Regions from separate parts of the Faecalibacterium sp. IP-1-18 genome, predicted to be linked through region 1. Evidence: predicted binding sites of a transcription regulator. Region 1 holds the regulator's gene; the other holds the start of a gene.
The links. Region 1 encodes NrdR, which represses ribonucleotide reductase genes. Its sites were predicted from a motif close to CACNANATNTNGTG; they were not measured.
Positions count from the first base shown of each region.

Region 2: a site for NrdR is predicted at 4,200-4,213, ahead of nrdD (anaerobic ribonucleoside-triphosphate reductase). Genes of this name have one in related genera too.

Region 1 is NZ_CP094472.1:1,620,802-1,630,009, reverse strand. Features, by position in the region: gene MTP43_RS07745 (aminotransferase) at 1-975, shown strand, start outside; gene secF (protein translocase subunit SecF) at 1,158-3,491, shown strand; gene nrdR (transcriptional regulator NrdR) at 3,508-3,975, shown strand; gene MTP43_RS07730 (DUF4363 family protein) at 4,034-4,402, opposite strand; gene MTP43_RS07725 (DUF421 domain-containing protein) at 4,399-5,091, opposite strand; gene MTP43_RS07720 (spore germination protein) at 5,090-6,634, shown strand; gene MTP43_RS07715 (hypothetical protein) at 6,631-7,419, shown strand; gene MTP43_RS07710 (hypothetical protein) at 7,416-8,375, shown strand; gene MTP43_RS07705 (sensor histidine kinase) at 8,372-9,208, opposite strand, start outside.
Region 2 is NZ_CP094472.1:2,938,945-2,948,152, reverse strand. Features, by position in the region: gene MTP43_RS13970 (RecQ family ATP-dependent DNA helicase) at 1-1,064, shown strand, start outside; gene nrdG (anaerobic ribonucleoside-triphosphate reductase activating protein) at 1,242-1,799, opposite strand; gene nrdD (anaerobic ribonucleoside-triphosphate reductase) at 1,889-4,060, opposite strand; rRNA gene MTP43_RS13955 (16S ribosomal RNA) at 5,021-6,531, shown strand; rRNA gene MTP43_RS13950 (23S ribosomal RNA) at 6,802-9,208, shown strand, end outside.

The sequences.
Region 1 (9,208 bases):
ATGTATAACCTCATCAACATCGGCTATGTGTTCGGCTTCCCGGAGTCTCCCTGCCCTTGGTCTCAGGTGGAAAAGCGCAAGTTCCTCTGCCCGGTGCCCGGCTATGACCGTCACTTTGCTATCACCGAGGAGTTCGGCTTTGAGCTCATCAGCGTGCCCATGACCCCCAACGGCCCCGATATGGACGTTGTGGAAAAGCTGGTAGCAGAGGATGATACCATCAAGGGCATCTGGTGCGTGCCGCAGTACTCCAACCCCGATGGCTACACTTACAGTGATGAGACCATCGAGCGCTTTGCCAAGATGAAGACCGCCGCCCCGGATTTCAAGATCTTCTGGGATGAGGCCTACATCGTCCACCACTTGACCGAGGAGATCATTGAGACCCCCGTGCTGCTGAACGTGAGCAAGAAGTACGGCACGCAGGACCGCGTGTTCATGTTCACCTCCACCAGCAAGATCACCTTCCCGGGTGCCGGTGTTTCTGCCATTGCCTGCAGCGACAACAGCATGAAGTATATGTGCAAGCGCTTTTCAGTGATGATCATCAGCTACGATAAGATGAACCAGCTGCGCCACGTCCGCTTCCTGAAGAACAAGGAGGGCGTTCTGGCACACATGGCAAAGCACCGCCGCCGTCTGGTGCCCTGCTTCGATGCCGTCAAGACCGCTTTTGCCGCCAACCTCACCCCCTGCGGCGATATTGCCCACTGGACCAACCCCAAGGGCGGCTACTTTATCAGCCTGTATGTCATGCCCGGCTGCGCTAAGCGCGTGGCGGAACTGTGCAAGAACGCAGGTCTGGTGCTGACCGGTGCAGGCTCTGCTTACCCGTACCACAAGGATCCGCAGGATTCTCATCTGCGCATCGCCCCCACTTACCCCAGTCTGGACGAGGTGGAGACCGCTTCCGAATTGCTGTGCGTCTGCGTGCGTCTGGCTGTTGTGGAAAAGCTGCTGGCTGATATGGCTTAAGGCTTAAAATAATTTGTATATTCTCCTCTGCGGGGCTCTTTGCAGGGCTGGCAGGGGAGTTTTATCACAGAAAGGTCGGCACGACGGCTGCTCTGTGAGGAGAGGAACCGTCGGCAAAACTTGCGGTTCACAACAAAAACGGCTGCGGCTGCACAGCCGCCGCTTTTGGAGGTTCCCGACTTATGAAAACAAAAGGCAAAGCATGGCAGCTGGTCGTTACCGCGCTGCTGATCGTTGTGTTTGTTTACACCGCCTTTTTTGGCGTGGCGGCAAAATACGGCGATGTGACCACCACCTATATCAAAGGTGCAAAGGATATCCGCTTTGGTGTGGATATCAAAGGCGGCGTCAACGTCACCTTTGTGCCCTCGGATGGCTATGATGCCACGGACGAGCAGCTGGATGCCGCCCGTCTGGTCATCGAGAACCGTCTGGTCGCGTTGAACGTGACCGACTACGAGCTGTATGTGGACAACAACTCCGACAGTCTGATTCTGGAGTTTCCGTGGCAGTCCGGCGAGACGGATTTTGACCCCGAGTCTGCCATTCAGGAGATCGGCACCACCGCCTACCTGACCTTCCGCGAGGGAGCCAGCAAGGACGGCGAGCTGATTTTGGACGGCTCCATGGTCGAAAGTGCTTCGGCACAGTACGGTGCTGTGAGCAACGGCGGCAGCTCTGAGTATTACGTTGCCCTCAAGTTCACCACCGAGGGTGCCAAGGCCTTTGGCGATGCCACCACCAAGCTGGCCGCCGATAAGGGCAGCATCAGCATCTGGCTGGACGATGAAAACGTAAGCACGGCCACCGTCAACACCGCCATTACCGACGGACAGGCCATCATCACCAGCTCGGCGTCCAATCCCTTTACGCAGGATGCCGTGGTCAAGATGGCACGCCAGATCAACTCCGGCGCGCTGCCCTTTGCCCTGAGCGTAGACAGCTACTCCACCGTGAGCCCCAGTCTGGGCGAAAACAGCCTTGGTGCCATGGTGCTGGCAGGCCTGATCGCCTTTGCCCTCATTGTGGTGTTCATGACGGTGCTGTACCGTCTGCCGGGCTTTCTGGCCTGCATCGCGTTGGCCGGTCAGGTGGCGGCTACGCTGGCCTTTGTGTCCGGCTACTTCCCGGTGTTTGAAAGCTTTACCCTGACCTTGCCCGGTATTGCAGGTATTATTCTGGCCATCGGCATGGGCGTGGATGCCAACGTTATTACCGCCGAGCGCATCAAGGAGGAGCTGAAAAACGGTAAATCTCTGGACGGCGCACTGAAAAGCGGCTTTGCCCGCGGCCTGACCCCTATCATTGACGGCAACGTGACCATCGTCATCGTGGCCATCGTGCTCATGGGCGCCTTCGGCCCCTCGGATGGCCTGTTTGCTAAGGCGCTGCATTTTGTATTCTTTGCCTTCGGCCCCTCTACCGCAGGCACCATCTACGCCTTCGGCTATACGCTGCTCACCGGCGTGCTGCTGAACTTTGTGTTCGGTGTGTTCGCTACCCGTGTTATGATCCGCGGCGCAGCCGCCATCAAGGCACTGCGCAATCCGTGGCTGTACGGCGCTGCAAAGCCCGGGCAGGAGAAGGCCGAAAAGAAGCCGGTGGATTTCGTATCCCTGCGCAAAAAGTTCCTGACCTTCTCTGCCTGCCTGATGGCAGTTATCCTGCTGTGCGCCGCGGTGTTCGGTGTGCATCTGGATACCGAGTTTACCGGCGGTGCTATGATCACCCTGTCCTACGAGGGCGGCTTTGACCAAGCCGCTGTGCAAAAGACCGCTGCTGCGGCGCTGGAAAACACCGGCCTGACCCTGCAGACCGGCGAGAATGTGGCCACCGGCGACCAGACCCTGAAGATCTCCATGCCCGGCACCGAGACCGTGACCACCGAGCAGGTGGAGAACCTGCTGGATTCCTTGAATGAGAACTACCCGGACAACCAGTTTGCCCAGCTGTCTCTGAGCAACGTCAGCGCAGCCATGGGCACCAAGTTCCTGCAGAAGAGTCTGGTGGCTGTGGTGTTTGCACTGGTGCTCATTCTGCTGTATATCGCCCTGCGTTTCAAGAACATCGGCGGTCTGACCGGCGGTATGATGGCAGTGCTGGCGCTGGTCAACGACCTGATGGTGGTGTTTGGCACCTTTGTGCTGCTGCGCACCGCACTGGACGGCAACTTTATCGCCGCCATGCTCACCATCCTCGGCTACTCCATCAACGATACCGTTGTGGTGTACGACCGTATCCGTGAGAACCGCGCTCTCATGGGCAAAAAGGGCAGCTTTGAGGAGCTGGTCAACCAGTCGGTCAATCAGTCTGCCCGCCGTACCCTGATCACCACCATCACCACCGTGATGGCACTGGGTGTGATGTGCATCGTGGCAAAGCTCTACGGTCTGGGCAGCATCTTTACCTTTGCATTCCCGCTGATGATGGGTATGATCAGCGGTGTGTACACCTCTCTGTGCGTTTCCACCTCGGCATGGGTGCTGTGGAGCGAGCGCAGCAAAAAGAAGAACTGAGGCGGAGGAACAAAAGATGAAGTGCCCTTATTGCGGTGCGGAGGAATCCAAGGTGATCGACTCCCGCCCCACGGAAGATAACGAGCGCATCCGCCGCCGCCGCGAGTGCCTGAACTGCCACATGCGCTTTACCACCTACGAGGTGGTGGAAACAGTGCCGCTGGTGGTCATCAAAAAGGATAACTCCCGCGAACCCTTTGACCGGCAGAAGCTGTTCAACGCCATGTTGCGCGCCTGTGCCAAGCGTCCCGTCAGCTACGAAACGCTGGAACGTGCTGTCAGCAGCATCGAGCAGTCCCTGTTCAGCTCCTACGACCGCGAGATCCCCAGTGTGCGCATTGGCGAGCTGACCATGGAGGAACTGAAAAAGATCGACGAGGTGGCCTATATCCGCTTCGCTTCGGTCTACCGCCAGTTTGCGGATGTGGAAAGCTTCCTTAACGAACTGAAAAAGCTTGTGGGCGACCACAAGGAAAATCAGTAAACTATAACTTAAAAAGGACACTGCACGAAACACTGTGCAGTGTCCTTTTTTGCTCATCTTATACCAGCCGCCGGGCAAGCCATTCCAGCCGCTCCACCTCCACCTGTGCGCGGCGCAACTCACCCAGCGCATCCTCTGTGGCTTGCTGCTCAAGGTATCCATCTGCCGCCCGCAGTGCCGCTTCCAGCTCCGTGTAGTCGGCCGTGCGCAGCAGATGGCTCATAGTCTCCCGCATGGTGTCGCACAGCTCTGCACCCTCGGCAAGCGCCTGCCGCGCGGTGGGGAAGTCCTTCTGCCGTACAGCCTCAAGGGCGCAGTCCAAGTCAGCCGAGATATCCTGTGCAAAACCCTGCACCCGTCCGCTACTGTAAAGGGATACTGCCAGCAGCGCCGCCACAATCAGGATACACGCATAGATCCGCTTCATCCTTTTCCTCCCGGCTGACGGCCTTCCTTCTTCAGCAGAAAATAGTCCTCGGTCTCGTTGCCGATAAGCAGTAAGATCTCCTGTGGCAGCACCGTGTTTGCCGTGGCGGTGCGTTCCAGCCACGCACGGTCCTTGCCGCACCAGCGCAGATTATCCTCCAGTACCTGCCCGTCCAGCACAAAGGGGATGGTGGCCTGTGTCTGCTGTACTTTCAACTGTAAATCGGAGAGGGTGGCTGCTTCCTGCTCCGGGCGCAGCGCCGCCGACAGTGTGCCGTTTGTTTCAATTACGGCATAGGACACCTTGCGCGGGTCAAAGATATCCTTGCCGCGCAGCGCCTCCATCAGGTCGGCGGTGGTCAGCCGCAGCATCCGCAAAGCGTTCTGGTCGATCTTTCCGTCCAGAATGACCGTTTTGGGACGCCCGGAGAGAAAATTGAAGAACTTCTGGCTGCGGAAACTCACCACCGACCCCAGCAGCTCCAGTGCCGCAATGAGGAACAGCGGGATGAGGCTGGCGGTGATGGGGACATCCTCCGATTCAATGGAGATGGACGCCAGATTAGAGATCAGGATGGTGGATACCAGCTCCTCCGGCTGCAGCTCTCCCAGCTGACGCTTGCCCATCAGCCGCATGGCAAACAAAACGCAGAGATACAAAATAATAGTGCGGCAAAGCAGCAGTTTCATGCACAAACCCTCCATGGTGGTGTGCGCGGCGTATTCCGCTGCGGCAAAGCGGGCATACTGCACACACAAAGGAGTGATGGATGTGCAGCAGCTTTCGCAAAGCCTTGCGGAAAACCTGTCCGCGCTTGATGCTAGGTTTGGCAAATCGGCAGATTATTATGCGAAGAAGATCGTTTTGTATGGCTGCCCAGGGTGCATCGTAATGTTTGACGGCATGGCAAGTCTCGATTCACTCTGGGAACTCTTGCTGGACGCCGCCGGGCGGCAGTCTGCTTCTGTCCGGCTTACTGGTACGCAAGCTTATGCGCATATCCTGCACGGCTCGGCGTTTCCGGCCGAGAGCACTCCGGTGCAGGATATGTCGCAGCTCGTAGCGCGGCTGACGGCGGGCATGGCGGTGCTGCTTTTAGAGGGCTGCAGCAGTGGTATTGTTTTTTCAGTGCAGGGGCTCAAATTCCGCTCCGTGGAAGAGCCATCCGCCGAGGGCAATCTGCGCGGCAGCAGGGAAGGCTTTACCGACCTTCTGCGGGTGAATCTGAGCCTTCTGCGCCGCCTTGTCCGTACCGATACCCTTATGCAGGAGGCCGCACAGGCGCACACCTGCTGCAATACAGAGTATGCTCTTTGCTACTGCAAGGACCGTGCAGACCCCGCCATGGTACAGCGGGTGCGCGCCATTTTGCAAAGCGCAAGGCCGGAACTGCTGCTGGATTCCAGTTATTTCGTGCCGTGGCTGCTGCCCGGCAAGGCGCGGCTGTTCACCCCGGTACACTACACCGAGCGCCCGGCGGTCGCCGCCGCAAAGCTCTGCGAGGGCAAGCTGGTAATTTTGGTCAACGGCAGCCCCTCGGCGCTGGTGCTGCCCGCTTTGTTCAGCGAGCAGTTCGAGTGTCTGGACGATTACGCTTCCACAGCGGTGTTTTCCTCTTTTCTGCGGGTGCTGAAGTACTTTTCTTTCTACCTTACGGTGTTTTTGCCGGGGGTCTTTGTGTGCGTGGCGGTGCATCTGCCGGAGCTGCTGCCCCCGCAGCTGCTGTATAAGATCGAAGCAGCCGAAAAGGCCACCCCGCTGCCCCTGTTTGCCGAGATGCTGCTGGTGATCCTACTCTTAGAGATTATCCGGGAGGCCGGGCTGCGGATGCCGCAGTCGCTGGGGCACTCGGTCAGTCTGGTGTCGGCGCTCATCATTGGCGATGCCGCCATTGCCACCGGGCTTATGAGCACCCCGGTCATCTTTGTGGCCAGCATCACGGCCATTGCAGTCTTTGTCACCCCGGGTCTGTACGAGCCTGCCACCCTGCTGCGCATCGGCACGGTGCTGTTGGCAGGGCTTGCCGGACCAGTGGGACTGGCAGCAGCGTTTTTCGGCTTTTTGCTCAGCCTCGTCAGCACCGAAGCATTGGGTGTGCCGTATCTTGCGCCGCACCCCTTCCCGCAGCAGCCGCTTTCCGAGGACGGCGTTCTGCGCCGCAACTACCGGCAGCTGTCCCGGCAGGGGTTCAATATCTGGCAAAAGCGGGAGAGGGGGAAACGGCGGTCATGAAGCAGCAAACAGAACGTTTTACCCCGGCGGCGTTGACCCTCAGTTTGGTAACTGCAGCGCTGGCAGACGGCATCCCGCAAAGCGTTCCGGTGCGCCGGGCGCTGTGGCTGGGCGTGGTCAGCGCGGTGTGCCTGTGCATCCTTTCGGCGCTGGCAGTGGCAATGTTGCAGAACAAAGCGCCCTCCCTTGCGGTGCGGCTGGCACTGACAGCTGGGCTTTTTATGGAACTGATGCACACCCTCGTGCAGGCACAAGGGCTGTGCACGGCAGAGTTTTCCTCCATGGCGCTGCTGGGCTTTCTGCCGCTGCTGCTCTGGGCGGGGTGGGCTGTCCCTCCTGCAAGCTGGAACGCTTCGGCGCGGGTGCTGTGGTGGTTTGCCGCTGTGGGCGGCGTGGTCTGCCTGTTGGGGCTTGCAGGGCAGCTGCACTGGTACCGGCTGTTTACCCCGGCACAGCCGACTGCAGCAAACTGGGACATACCGGTCTACGCTGAATATTTTGCAGGAGCCCTTCTGTGCAGTGCACGGTCTGCCCGCCGCACGGTCTGGCTGCCGGTATGGGGCTTTGCGGTGCAGGCTGCGGCTTTGCTGGGCAGTGCTTTGCTGTTTGGCAGCGAAACCTACCCCCGGCTGGAGTTGCTGCGGGCGTGGAGTAGCGGCAGCTTTTCCCGCATGGATGCGCTGCTTTTGCTGCTGTGGCTGCTGTGCGCTGTCTACCGGGCAGCCATGCTGTGTGCCGCTATCCGCTTGCTCTGGCAGCAGCCGGAAGCCGAGGTGCAACCATGAGAAAACAGAAATCTTGCAAACCGATGCTGTATTTGCTTCTAACAGGATGGTGCCTTTTATTCCTGCGCTGCGAAAGCACCGAGAAAAGCATGGTGCGGGCGGTGTATCTTTCACAGACAGGGCAGGGGTATCAGGCAGGGCTGCTCTATCAGGCACCGCAGGCCGCCGCCGATGCCGCCGAAGCCTCTGCCGCGTTACAGTTTGTGCAGGCAGAGGGGCAAACGATGGAACAGGCGCTGGCTGCGGCAGAGCAGGCACTGCCCCAAACCGCAAGCTACCGCCTGTGTGATTATCTGCTGCTGCCAAAAGCGGAAGAGCCATTACTAACAGAGTACGAGCAGCTGGTGCTGCGGCGCGGCTGCGGACGCACGGCGGCAAGGCTGCTTTGCGCAGAAGGAGAGACAGGCCACCTTGCCACACGGGCCGCCCTGCCGGATGCTCTGATGGCACAAATAAAGGCCGCAGCACCCACCGCACCCCGGCTGTATCAGCATACAGAGCCGGGGCTTCTGCCCATTCTCCGGTGGAACGCGGAAGAGATAACGATACAGGAGGGCGGTGTTCTGCACACCGTAGCGGGCGATACGCCCTTGTCCTCGGAGCAGGCCGAGGTCTACCGGCTGCTTACCGGGCAGGGCGGCACCCGGCAGCTCTGGCTGGAAGGGGAGCGCATCGGCATCCGGCGCTGCATCGTTTCAGTCACCTTGCAAAAGGCGCAGGTGCTTGTGCGGCTGGACTGTCAACGCGCTGCCCACAGCCCATTGCCCACGCAGGCGCAGCGGCAACAGCTTGCGGCGCAGTGCACCGCACTTTTGCAAAGCTGCTGGCAGCAGGGCGTGGATGTGCTGCACCTGCAAGCCCGGGCAGCGCTGCGGAGCGGCAGCGGCGCAAGCTTTGACCCAACAAAAAACGCCTGCCCGCAATGGCGGACAGACGTGCATTTCATGCTGTATTAAGAGGCAGTAGGAAAGGTGACGGTAATGGTGGTGCCAACGTCCACCTGACTTTCCAGTTTGATGCGGGCGTTGTGGATGCGGGCAATGTGCTTGACGATGGCAAGCCCAAGCCCGGTGCCGCCGGTGGCCTTGCTACGGCTCTTGTCCACCCGGTAGAAGCGCTCGAACACGCTGGCCTGAGCTTCCCGCGGGATGCCGATGCCGTTGTCGGCCACGGTCAGGGAGCAGTGTCCGTCCCGGTTGCAGGTGGTGATGATTTGTACCTTACCGCCCGGGCGGTTGTAGCGGATGGCGTTGTCGCACAGATTCTGGCACAGTTCATCCAGCAGCGCGCGGCTGCCAAGCACCGGGGCGCTCTCGCCCAGATAAGTCAGGGAGATATAGGCGCGGCGGGCGTTCAGTTTCTGGCGCTCCACACACTCCTTGGCAACCTCCAAAAGGTCTACCGTTTCCATTACGGGGGTGTCCCCGGTCTCGCTTACAGTGTCCAACTTGGAAAGCTGCAAAATATCGTTGACCAGCTGGATCATGCGGGTGGCCTCGCTGTGGATCTTGCGGCCGAAATCCGGCACATCCTCCGGCTTTGCAATGCCGGTCTCAATCAACTCTGCATAGCCGGAAATGCTGGTCAGCGGGGTCTTGAGCTCATGGCTGACATTGGCAGTAAACTCCTGCCGCATTTTCTCGTTGTTTTCTCGCAGAATGCGGTCGGAGTGGATGCTCTCTGCAAAGGGGATCAGTTCCCGGTAGGGCACATTTTCCTGAATGTGATCCAGATCCTCAGTCATGTTCAGCACCGGCTGTACCAGTGCTTTGGTCAGCAGGGCGGCCAG
Region 2 (9,208 bases), 1.3 Mb from region 1:
TCACCGCCACCGCCACCGCCCATGTGCGGGAGGATATCCGCACCCATCTGGCGCTGCAAGCGCCCTACGAGGTGACTACCAGCTTCGACCGCCCCAACCTGTACTTTGAGACCCGGCGGGCACTGCCCAGCCAGAAGCCAAAAGAGCTGCTGGAACTGGTGCTCAAAGAGGGCAATCATGCGGGCATCGTGTATTGCAGCACCACCCGGCAGGTGGACGAGACGGTGCAGCTGCTGCAGAGCCGCAGCATCCGGGCGGCAGCCTACCACGCCAAGCTGGATGCGGACACCCGGCGGCAGAATCAGGACGATTTCCTCTATGACCGTGTGCAGGTGATGGTGGCCACCAATGCCTTTGGCATGGGCATCGACAAGCCCAACGTGCGGTTCGTCATCCATTATAATATGCCTAAGGACTTGGAAAGCTATTATCAGGAGGCCGGACGCGCCGGGCGCGACGGTCAGCCCGCCCGGTGTACCCTGCTGTATTCCGGCACGGATGTGCGCACCATCCGCTTTTTCATCGACAAGGAGCGGGAGGCGGACAATGGTCTGCCCGCGGATGTAAAGGCCGAAGCCGCCCGCAAGGCAGAGGAGCGGCTCAAGTACATGACCTTCTACTCCACCACCCAGCACTGTCTGCGCGGCTTTCTGCTGCAATACTTCGGAGAAGCCGCGCCCAAAAAGTGCGGCAACTGCTCCTGCTGCCTTGCCGCCGAGCAGGAAGCCCAGCTGCAGGTGGAGTACGCCCGCCGCCGTGCCGCCCAGAGCGCCGACCGGCTGGAAAAGCCCCGCCGCGCAAAGCCCGCCGCAGCGGGCAGCCTGAGCGAGGCGGACGAAAAGCTGCTCAACGCCCTGTATGCGGTGCGCAAGCGCCTTGCGGGCAAGCAGAACCTGCCCGCCTTTATGGTGTTTAACGATGCCACCCTGCGGGAGATGGCAGAGAAAAAGCCTATGAGCATCGACGAGCTGCTGAACATCAGCGGCGTGGGCGAAAAGAAGGCCGCCCGCTACGGCAACGCTTTTCTGCGCGTCATCGAGGACGCCGTGGGCAGCCGGGAGTGAGAAAAGAAAGAAGCCGCTGCACAGTCTGTGCAGCGGCTTCTTTTAGTGCGGGACGATTTCGAATGGCCTCCGCGTTGCTTTGGCCATATTCAGCGGAAGAATTATTTTTAATAGAGCGTTTGTCGCGGCCTGCGGGCCGCGACAAACGCATTTTCACGAGAAGGAGTTCAGCACCGCTTACCGTTCCATGGTATGGGTGGCGAATACCTTTTCGTCCTCCCACCACACGGGCTGCCCGGCGGCAAGGGACTTGGGTACGTCCAGCAGGCGCTGGTTGCGGCTGCCGCGGAAGCGCAGGGAGATGTCGTGCTCGGCCTGCACGAATCTGCCGTCCACCAGCACATCCAGCAGTGCCAGCAGCTCGTCGGTCACCTCACACCGCGCGGGGCTGGGCTCTGCGCCGGTAAGCTGCTCCCACGTGTAGCCGGAGTAGCACCACACCGTCTTGGCGGGGTACAGAGCCTTGAAGTTGCGCACAAAGGGCAGCAGCTCCCGCTGGTTCTCTGGTTCAAAGGGTTCGCCGCCCAGCAGGGAGAGCCCGGCGATATAGTCCGGCTGACAGGAGGCGAATACCTCGTTGCGCACGGTTTTATCAAAGGGCTGACCGTAGTCAAAATCCCATGCCACGGCGTTGAAGCAGCCCGGGCAGTGGTGGCGGCAGCCGGACACAAAAACGCTGGTGCGCACCCCGGGGCCGTTGGCGATATCGTAATATTTGATGTTTGCGTAGTTCATGCTCATGTTCCTGTCGTTTGCTGAAAAGATATTTGGAGCGGCCGAAAGGCCGCTCCAAATATCAAATCAAAAATAAAATTTAGCTGTTGTTACAGATGCAGCACGCGATCCTTGATCTCCTGCGTGCGGCCCTGGTTCCAGAACTGGGTGCCGATATAACCGCAGGTGCGGCGGGCGACGTTCAGCTTGTTCTGGTCGCGGTTGCCGCACTTGGGGCACTCCCACACCAGCTTGCCGTCGTCCTCCACAATCTTGATCTCGCCATCGTAGCCGCACACCTGACAGTAGTCGGACTTGGTGTTCAACTCGGCGTACATGATGTTGTCGTAGATGAACTGCAGCACGCTTATGACGGCTTCCAGATTGTCCTGCATGTTGGGCACTTCCACATAGCTGATGGCACCGCCCGGGGACAGGCGCTGGAAGTCGGCCTCGAATTTCAGCTTGGTAAAGGCGTCGATGGGCTCGGAGACATGGACGTGGTAGCTGTTGGTGATATAGTTCTTGTCCGTGATGCCTTTCACGATGCCAAAGCGCTTTTGCAGGCACTTGGCAAACTTGTAGGTGGTGGATTCCAGCGGGGTGCCGTAGAGGGAGTAGTCCATGTTCTCGGCCTTCTTCCACGCGTTGCACTTGTCGTTCATGTGCTGCATCACGCTCAGGGCAAAGGGCTTGGCACCGGCATCGGTGTGGCTCTTGCCGGTCATATACTTCACACACTCGTACAGGCCGGCATAGCCCAGACTGATGGTGGAGTAGCCGCCGAACAGCAGCTTGTCGATCTTTTCGCCCTTCTTCAGGCGTGCCAGCGCGCCGTACTGCCACAGGATGGGAGCAGCGTCGCTGGGGGTGCCCAGCAGCCGCTTATGGCGTGCCTGCAAAGCCCGGTGGCACAGATCCAGACGCTCGTCAAAGATCTTCCAGAACTTTTCAAAGTTGCCGCCGGAGCTCAGGGCAACGTCCACCAGATTGATGGTGACCACGCCCTGATTGAAGCGGCCATAGTACTTGGGCTTGCCGGTCTCGGGGTCCACATAGGGGGTCAGGAAGCTGCGGCAGCCCATGCAGGTGTAGCAGTGGCCCTCGCCGTTCTTGTCCACCTTGAGTTCCAGCATCTTCTTTTCCGAGATATAGTCCGGCACCATGCGCTTAGCGGTGCACTTGGCGGCCAGCTCGGTCAGGTAGTAGTAGGGAGTGCCTGGGCGGATGTTGTCCTCTTCCAGCACATAGATCAGCTTGGGGAAGGCGGGGGTGATCCATACACCGGCCTCGTTCTTCACGCCCTGATAGCGCTGGCGGATGGTCTCCTCGATAATGATGGCAAGGTCGGCCTTTTCCTGCGGGTTGCGGGCCTCGCCCAGATACATGAACACGGTAATAAAGGGTGCCTGACCGTTGGTGGTCATCAGGGTGACCACCTGATACTGGATGGTCTGCACGCCGCGGTTGATCTCGTTGCGCAGACGGCGCTCCACGATCTCCTTCTTGCGCTCGGCAGAGACGTCCAGACCTTCCATCTCCAGCTCTACCTCAGCGGCGATCTTCTTGCGGGAGACGTCCACAAAGGGAGCCAGATGGGTCAGGCTGATGCTCTGGCCGCCGTACTGGTTGGAGGCCACCTGTGCAATGATCTGGGTGGCAATGTTGCAGGCAGTGGAGAAGCTGTGCGGCTTCTCGATATAGGTGCCGGAGATGACGGTGCCGTTCTGCAGCATATCCTCCAGATTCACCAGATCGCAGTTGTGCATGTGCTGGGCAAAGTAGTCGGAATCGTGGAAGTGGATCAGACCCTCCTGATGTGCCTTTACGATCTCCGGGTCCAGCAGCAGACGGGCGGTCAGATCCTTGGAGATCTCGCCGGCCATATAGTCGCGCTGTACACTGTTGACGGTGGGGTTCTTGTTGGCGTTCTCCTGCTTGACCTCTTCGTTCTGGCACTCGATCAGGCTCAGAATACGCTCGTCGGTGGTGTTGGTCTGACGCTTCAGGCTCTGGACGTAGCGGTAGGTGATATAGTGCCGTGCCACATCGTGCGCCTGAATGTCCATCAGCTGGTTCTCCACCAGATCCTGCACCTCTTCCACGCTGACTGCGCGGTTAAGCTGCTGGCACTGGTCGGTAACGGCTGCGGCGATCTGGGTGATCTGCTCCCGGCTCAGGCGAGCCTGACCGCCCACGGAATCGCTGGCTTTGGTAACGGCGGTGATGATCTTGGTAATATCAAAAGGAACTTCTGCACCGTTTCGTTTGATGATCTTCATCGGTTCTCCTCCTTCTATATAGGCGCATTGTGAACGGGTACCTCTTACCATAAGAGATACCCGTCTGCGCACAACGATATCCAACAAACTGAATGTAGCTCTATTTTATCATTATCTAGTGGCAAGTCAAGCAAAATACCACTATATTTTGCGTTTTGTAGCAATCGCCAAAAATCGTGGATATTTTTCGGGACAAAATTTTGCACGGAAACTCTTGACAGAGCGACTTGCTTTCCGGCGAGTAATATCAGCCGCCGTCTATACCCGGTTGGGATTTGCTCTGCCTATATAATGTAATAATATAAGGCTGAACCCTCTCAGGCGCTGCGCGCCAGCTCCCCCGAAAGGGGGAGCTTTTGTGCATCTTCCGATCAGCGCCAATAAAGCTCCCCCCGAGAGGACAGATTTCCCCCGGCCGGGGGAAAATGTCACCGCAGGTGACAAAAGGGGGAATCTGGCATCGCGCAGCGATGCCTGAGAGGGTTCGTTGCGGTTGGAGTTTTGCCCCCACCCCCCACCGCAAAGAAATTGGAAAAAAGATGTCAAAAAGTGTTGACAAGATTGCCGGGGTGTGGTATTATACTTGAGCGCCAAGCGCTGAGACAAAAGAATGACTTCTGAAGCCTCAGCAGGAAGCCCTTGAAAAGAACCAATAGACGCTGAAAAACACCAGTTGACACTGAGATGTACGAAGCGCTCCAAGTTCAGAAAAGTTCAAAAGCTTCTCAAAAAAGTGCTTGACAAAAAACCGCTTCTGTGGTAAAATAATCAAGTCGTCAGCCGCAAGGCTGCGGCGCACAGGACCTTGAAAATTGAACAATATCGAAAGAACTTGTAACGGAACCTATTTTCGTGTTGGAAAAACACGGTAAACAATTCCAAACAAAGTAATTCACACAGGACGCAAGCGATTGCGTGCTGAGCGAAACAAGATTTAACACTTTTAAGTGATAAATATCATTTATAAAGAGTTTGATCCTGGCTCAGGACGAACGCTGGCGGCGCGCCTAACACATGCAAGTCGAACGAGCGAGAGAGAGCTTGCTTTCTCAAGCGAGTGGCGAACGGGTGAGTAACGCGTGAGGAACCTGCCTCAAAGAGGGGGACAACAGTTGGAAACGACTGCTAATACCGCATAAGCCCACGACCCGGCATCGGGTAGAGGGAAAAGGAGCAATCCGCTTTGAGATGGCCTCGCGTCCGATTAGCTAGTTGGTGAGGTAATGGCCCACCAAGGCGACGATCGGTAGCCGGACTGAGAGGTTGAACGGCCACATTGGGACTGAGACACGGCCCAGACTCCTACGGGAGGCAGCAGTGGGGAATATTGCACAATGGGGGAAACCCTGATGCAGCGACGCCGCGTGGAGGAAGAAGGTCTTCGGATTGTAAACTCCTGTTGTTGAGGAAGATAATGACGGTACTCAACAAGGAAGTGACGGCTAACTACGTGCCAGCAGCCGCGGTAAAACGTAGGTCACAAGCGTTGTCCGGAATTACTGGGTGTAAAGGGAGCGCAGGCGGGAAGACAAGTTGGAAGTGAAATCCATGGGCTCAACCCATGAACTGCTTTCAAAACTGTTTTTCTTGAGTAGTGCAGAGGTAGGCGGAATTCCCGGTGTAGCGGTGGAATGCGTAGATATCGGGAGGAACACCAGTGGCGAAGGCGGCCTACTGGGCACCAACTGACGCTGAGGCTCGAAAGTGTGGGTAGCAAACAGGATTAGATACCCTGGTAGTCCACACTGTAAACGATGATTACTAGGTGTTGGAGGATTGACCCCTTCAGTGCCGCAGTTAACACAATAAGTAATCCACCTGGGGAGTACGACCGCAAGGTTGAAACTCAAAGGAATTGACGGGGGCCCGCACAAGCAGTGGAGTATGTGGTTTAATTCGACGCAACGCGAAGAACCTTACCAAGTCTTGACATCCTGCGACGGACATAGAAATATGTTTTTCCTTCGGGACGCAGAGACAGGTGGTGCATGGTTGTCGTCAGCTCGTGTCGTGAGATGTTGGGTTAAGTCCCGCAACGAGCGCAACCCTTATGGTCAGTTACTACGCAAGAGGACTCTGGCCAGACTGCCGTTGACAAAACGGAGGAAGGTGGGGATGACGTCAAATCATCATGCCCTTTATGACTTGGGCTACACACGTACTACAATGGCGTTAAACAAAGAGAAGCAAGACCGCGAGGTGGAGCAAAACTCAGAAACAACGTCCCAGTTCGGACTGCAGGCTGCAACTCGCCTGCACGAAGTCGGAATTGCTAGTAATCGCAGATCAGCATGCTGCGGTGAATACGTTCCCGGGCCTTGTACACACCGCCCGTCACACCATGAGAGCCGGGGGGACCCGAAGTCGGTAGTCTAACCGCAAGGAGGACGCCGCCGAAGGTAAAACTGGTGATTGGGGTGAAGTCGTAACAAGGTAGCCGTAGGAGAACCTGCGGCTGGATCACCTCCTTTCTAAGGAGTCAGGCAATGACAGAGCATCTAAGATGGTCGGTCATTGGAACAGGTGACAAGTTAAAGTTTAAGTAGATATTGTTCGATTTTGAGGGCCCTGAAAAGGACACTCAAAGACGTACCTTGAAAACTGAATAATAACTGCGAAACAAAGATTATAGTAAGTTCTTTTTTAAGAAATATTACAATTTCAAAAGGAAGGGTAACAATAATCTTCGTTGGCAAGAGAGAATCAAGAGGATACCAAATGTTCTTAAAGAACGTTTGAAAGGTCAAGCGAACAAGGGCGCAGGGCGAATGCCTTGGCACTGGGAGCCGATGAAAGACGTGATAAGCTGCGATAAGCTTCGGGGAGCTGCAAATAAGCATTGATCCGGAGATTTCTGAATGAGGAAACTCACCTGGGTTCATACTCAGGTACGTTATACTGAACTTAAAAATAGGTATATCGAGGGAACCGCCTGAACTGAAACATCTAAGTAGGGCGAGGAAGAGACATCAAACGAGATTCCGTAAGTAGTGGCGAGCGAACGCGGAAGAGGGCAAACCGGAAGTAGAAATACTTCCGGGGTACGGACTGCTTTTAGGACTTAATCTGTTAACCGAACGGCATGGGAAGGCCGGTCAGAGAGTGTGAGAACCACGTAGGTGAAAACGGAGAGAGCTGAGCGAGTTCCAGAGTACGGCCAGACACGTGAAACCTGGTCGGAATACGGGGGGACCACCCTCCAACCCTAAATACTACCCAGTGACCGATAGCGTATAGTACTGTGAAGGAAAGGTGAAAAGCACCCCGGGAGGGGAGTGAAAAAGAACCTGAAACCCTGTGCCTACAAGCACCTAGAGCACGTCAATGTGTGATAGGGTACTTTTTGTAGAACGGTCCGGCGAGCGATTGTATGCAGCAAGGTTAAGGACTTAAGGTCTGGAGCCGAAGCGAAAGCGAGTTTGAAAAGGGCGTTAAGTTGCATACAATGGGCCCGAAACCGGGTGACCTACCCATGGTCAGGTTGAAGTGGAAGTAAAATTCCATGGAGGACCGAACCGACCTCCGTTGAAAAGGCGGCGGATGAACTGTGGGTAGCGGAGAAATTCCAATCGAACCCGGAGATAGCTGGTTCTCCCCGAAATAGTTTTAGGACTAGCCTCAAGTTAGATACCTGGAGGTAAAGCACTGAATAGCCTAGCGGCCGAGAGGTTAGCGAAGCTTATCAAACTCAGAATGCCAGAGTATTGATGCTTGGGAGTCAGACAGTGTCAGATAAATGTCATTGTCAAAAGGGAAACAGCCCAGATCTACAGCTAAGGTCCCAAAGTCAGGTTAAGTGGAAAACGATGTGAAGATACGTAGACAACCAGGATGTTGGCTCAGAAGCAGCCACACATTCAAAGAGTGCGTAATAGCTCACTGGTCGAGCGTCTTTGCGCGGAGAATTTAACGGGGCTAAACCTGACACCGAAGCTTAGGCAATACAGCAATGTATTGGGTAGGGGAGCGTTGTATACGCGGTGAAACAGTAGCGCAAGCGGCTGTGGAGTGTATAGAAGTGAGAATGCCGGAATGAGTAGCGCGAATGCAGTGAGAATCTGCATGGCCGAAAGCCTCAGGTTTCTGGAGGAAGGTTCGTCCGCTCCAGGTTAGTCGGGAGCTAAGGTGAGGCCTAACGGCGTAGCCGATGCACAGACGGTAGAGATTCCGTCACCACCAAAAGAGTTAAGCACAGGGACACATTTGAAGTCTCGGAGCCGGGTGTTGGTTCCGGTAGCGATCGAGGGAAGTTAGTACCGAAGTCCGGGATGGAAGATGGCGAGAAAAGCTGTGTGTATTTCTGCGGTGCCCGTACCGCAAACCGACACAGGTAGGTAGGAAGAAGATTCTAAGGCCAACGGGAGAAGGGTTGTTAAGGAACTCGGCAAATTGACCCCGTAACTTCGGGAGAAGGGGTGCTCCAGAGATGGAGCCGCAGAGAATCGGCCCAAGCAACTGTTTACCAAAAACACAGGTTTGTGCTAAATCGAAAGATGACGTATACGAGCTGACGCCTGCCCGGTGCTGGAAGGTTAAGAGGAGATGTGCAAGCATTGAATCGAAGCCCCAGTGAACGGCGGCCGTAACTATAACGGTCCTAAGGTAGCGAAATTCCTTGTCAGGTAAGTTCTGACCCGCATGAAAGGCGTAATGATTTGGGCACTGTCTCGACAGCCCGCCCGGCGAAATTGTAGTACCGGTGAAGATGCCGGTTACCCGCGACAAGACGGAAAGACCCCATGGAGCTTTACTGTAGCCTAATATTGGGTTTCGATGTTGCATGCACAGGATAGATGGGACACAGGGAAACAAGTGCTTTGGCATTTGTGGAGTGGCCGTTGGGATACCATCCTTGCGATATTGGAATTCTAACCTGCGCCTTTGAATCAAGGCGGGGGACATTGTTAGGTGGGCAGTTTGACTGGGGCGGTCGCCTCCTAAAGAGTAACGGAGGCGTTCAAAGGTTCGCTCAGCTTGAACGGAAATCAAGCAAAAGAGTGCAAACGCAGAAGCGAGCCTAACTGCGAGACTGACGGGTCGAGCAGTAACGAAAGTTGGAGTTAGTGATCCGGTGGTATGTGAGTGGAAATGCCATCGCTCAACGGATAAAAGTTACCCTGGGGATAACAGGCTGATCTCCCCCAAGAG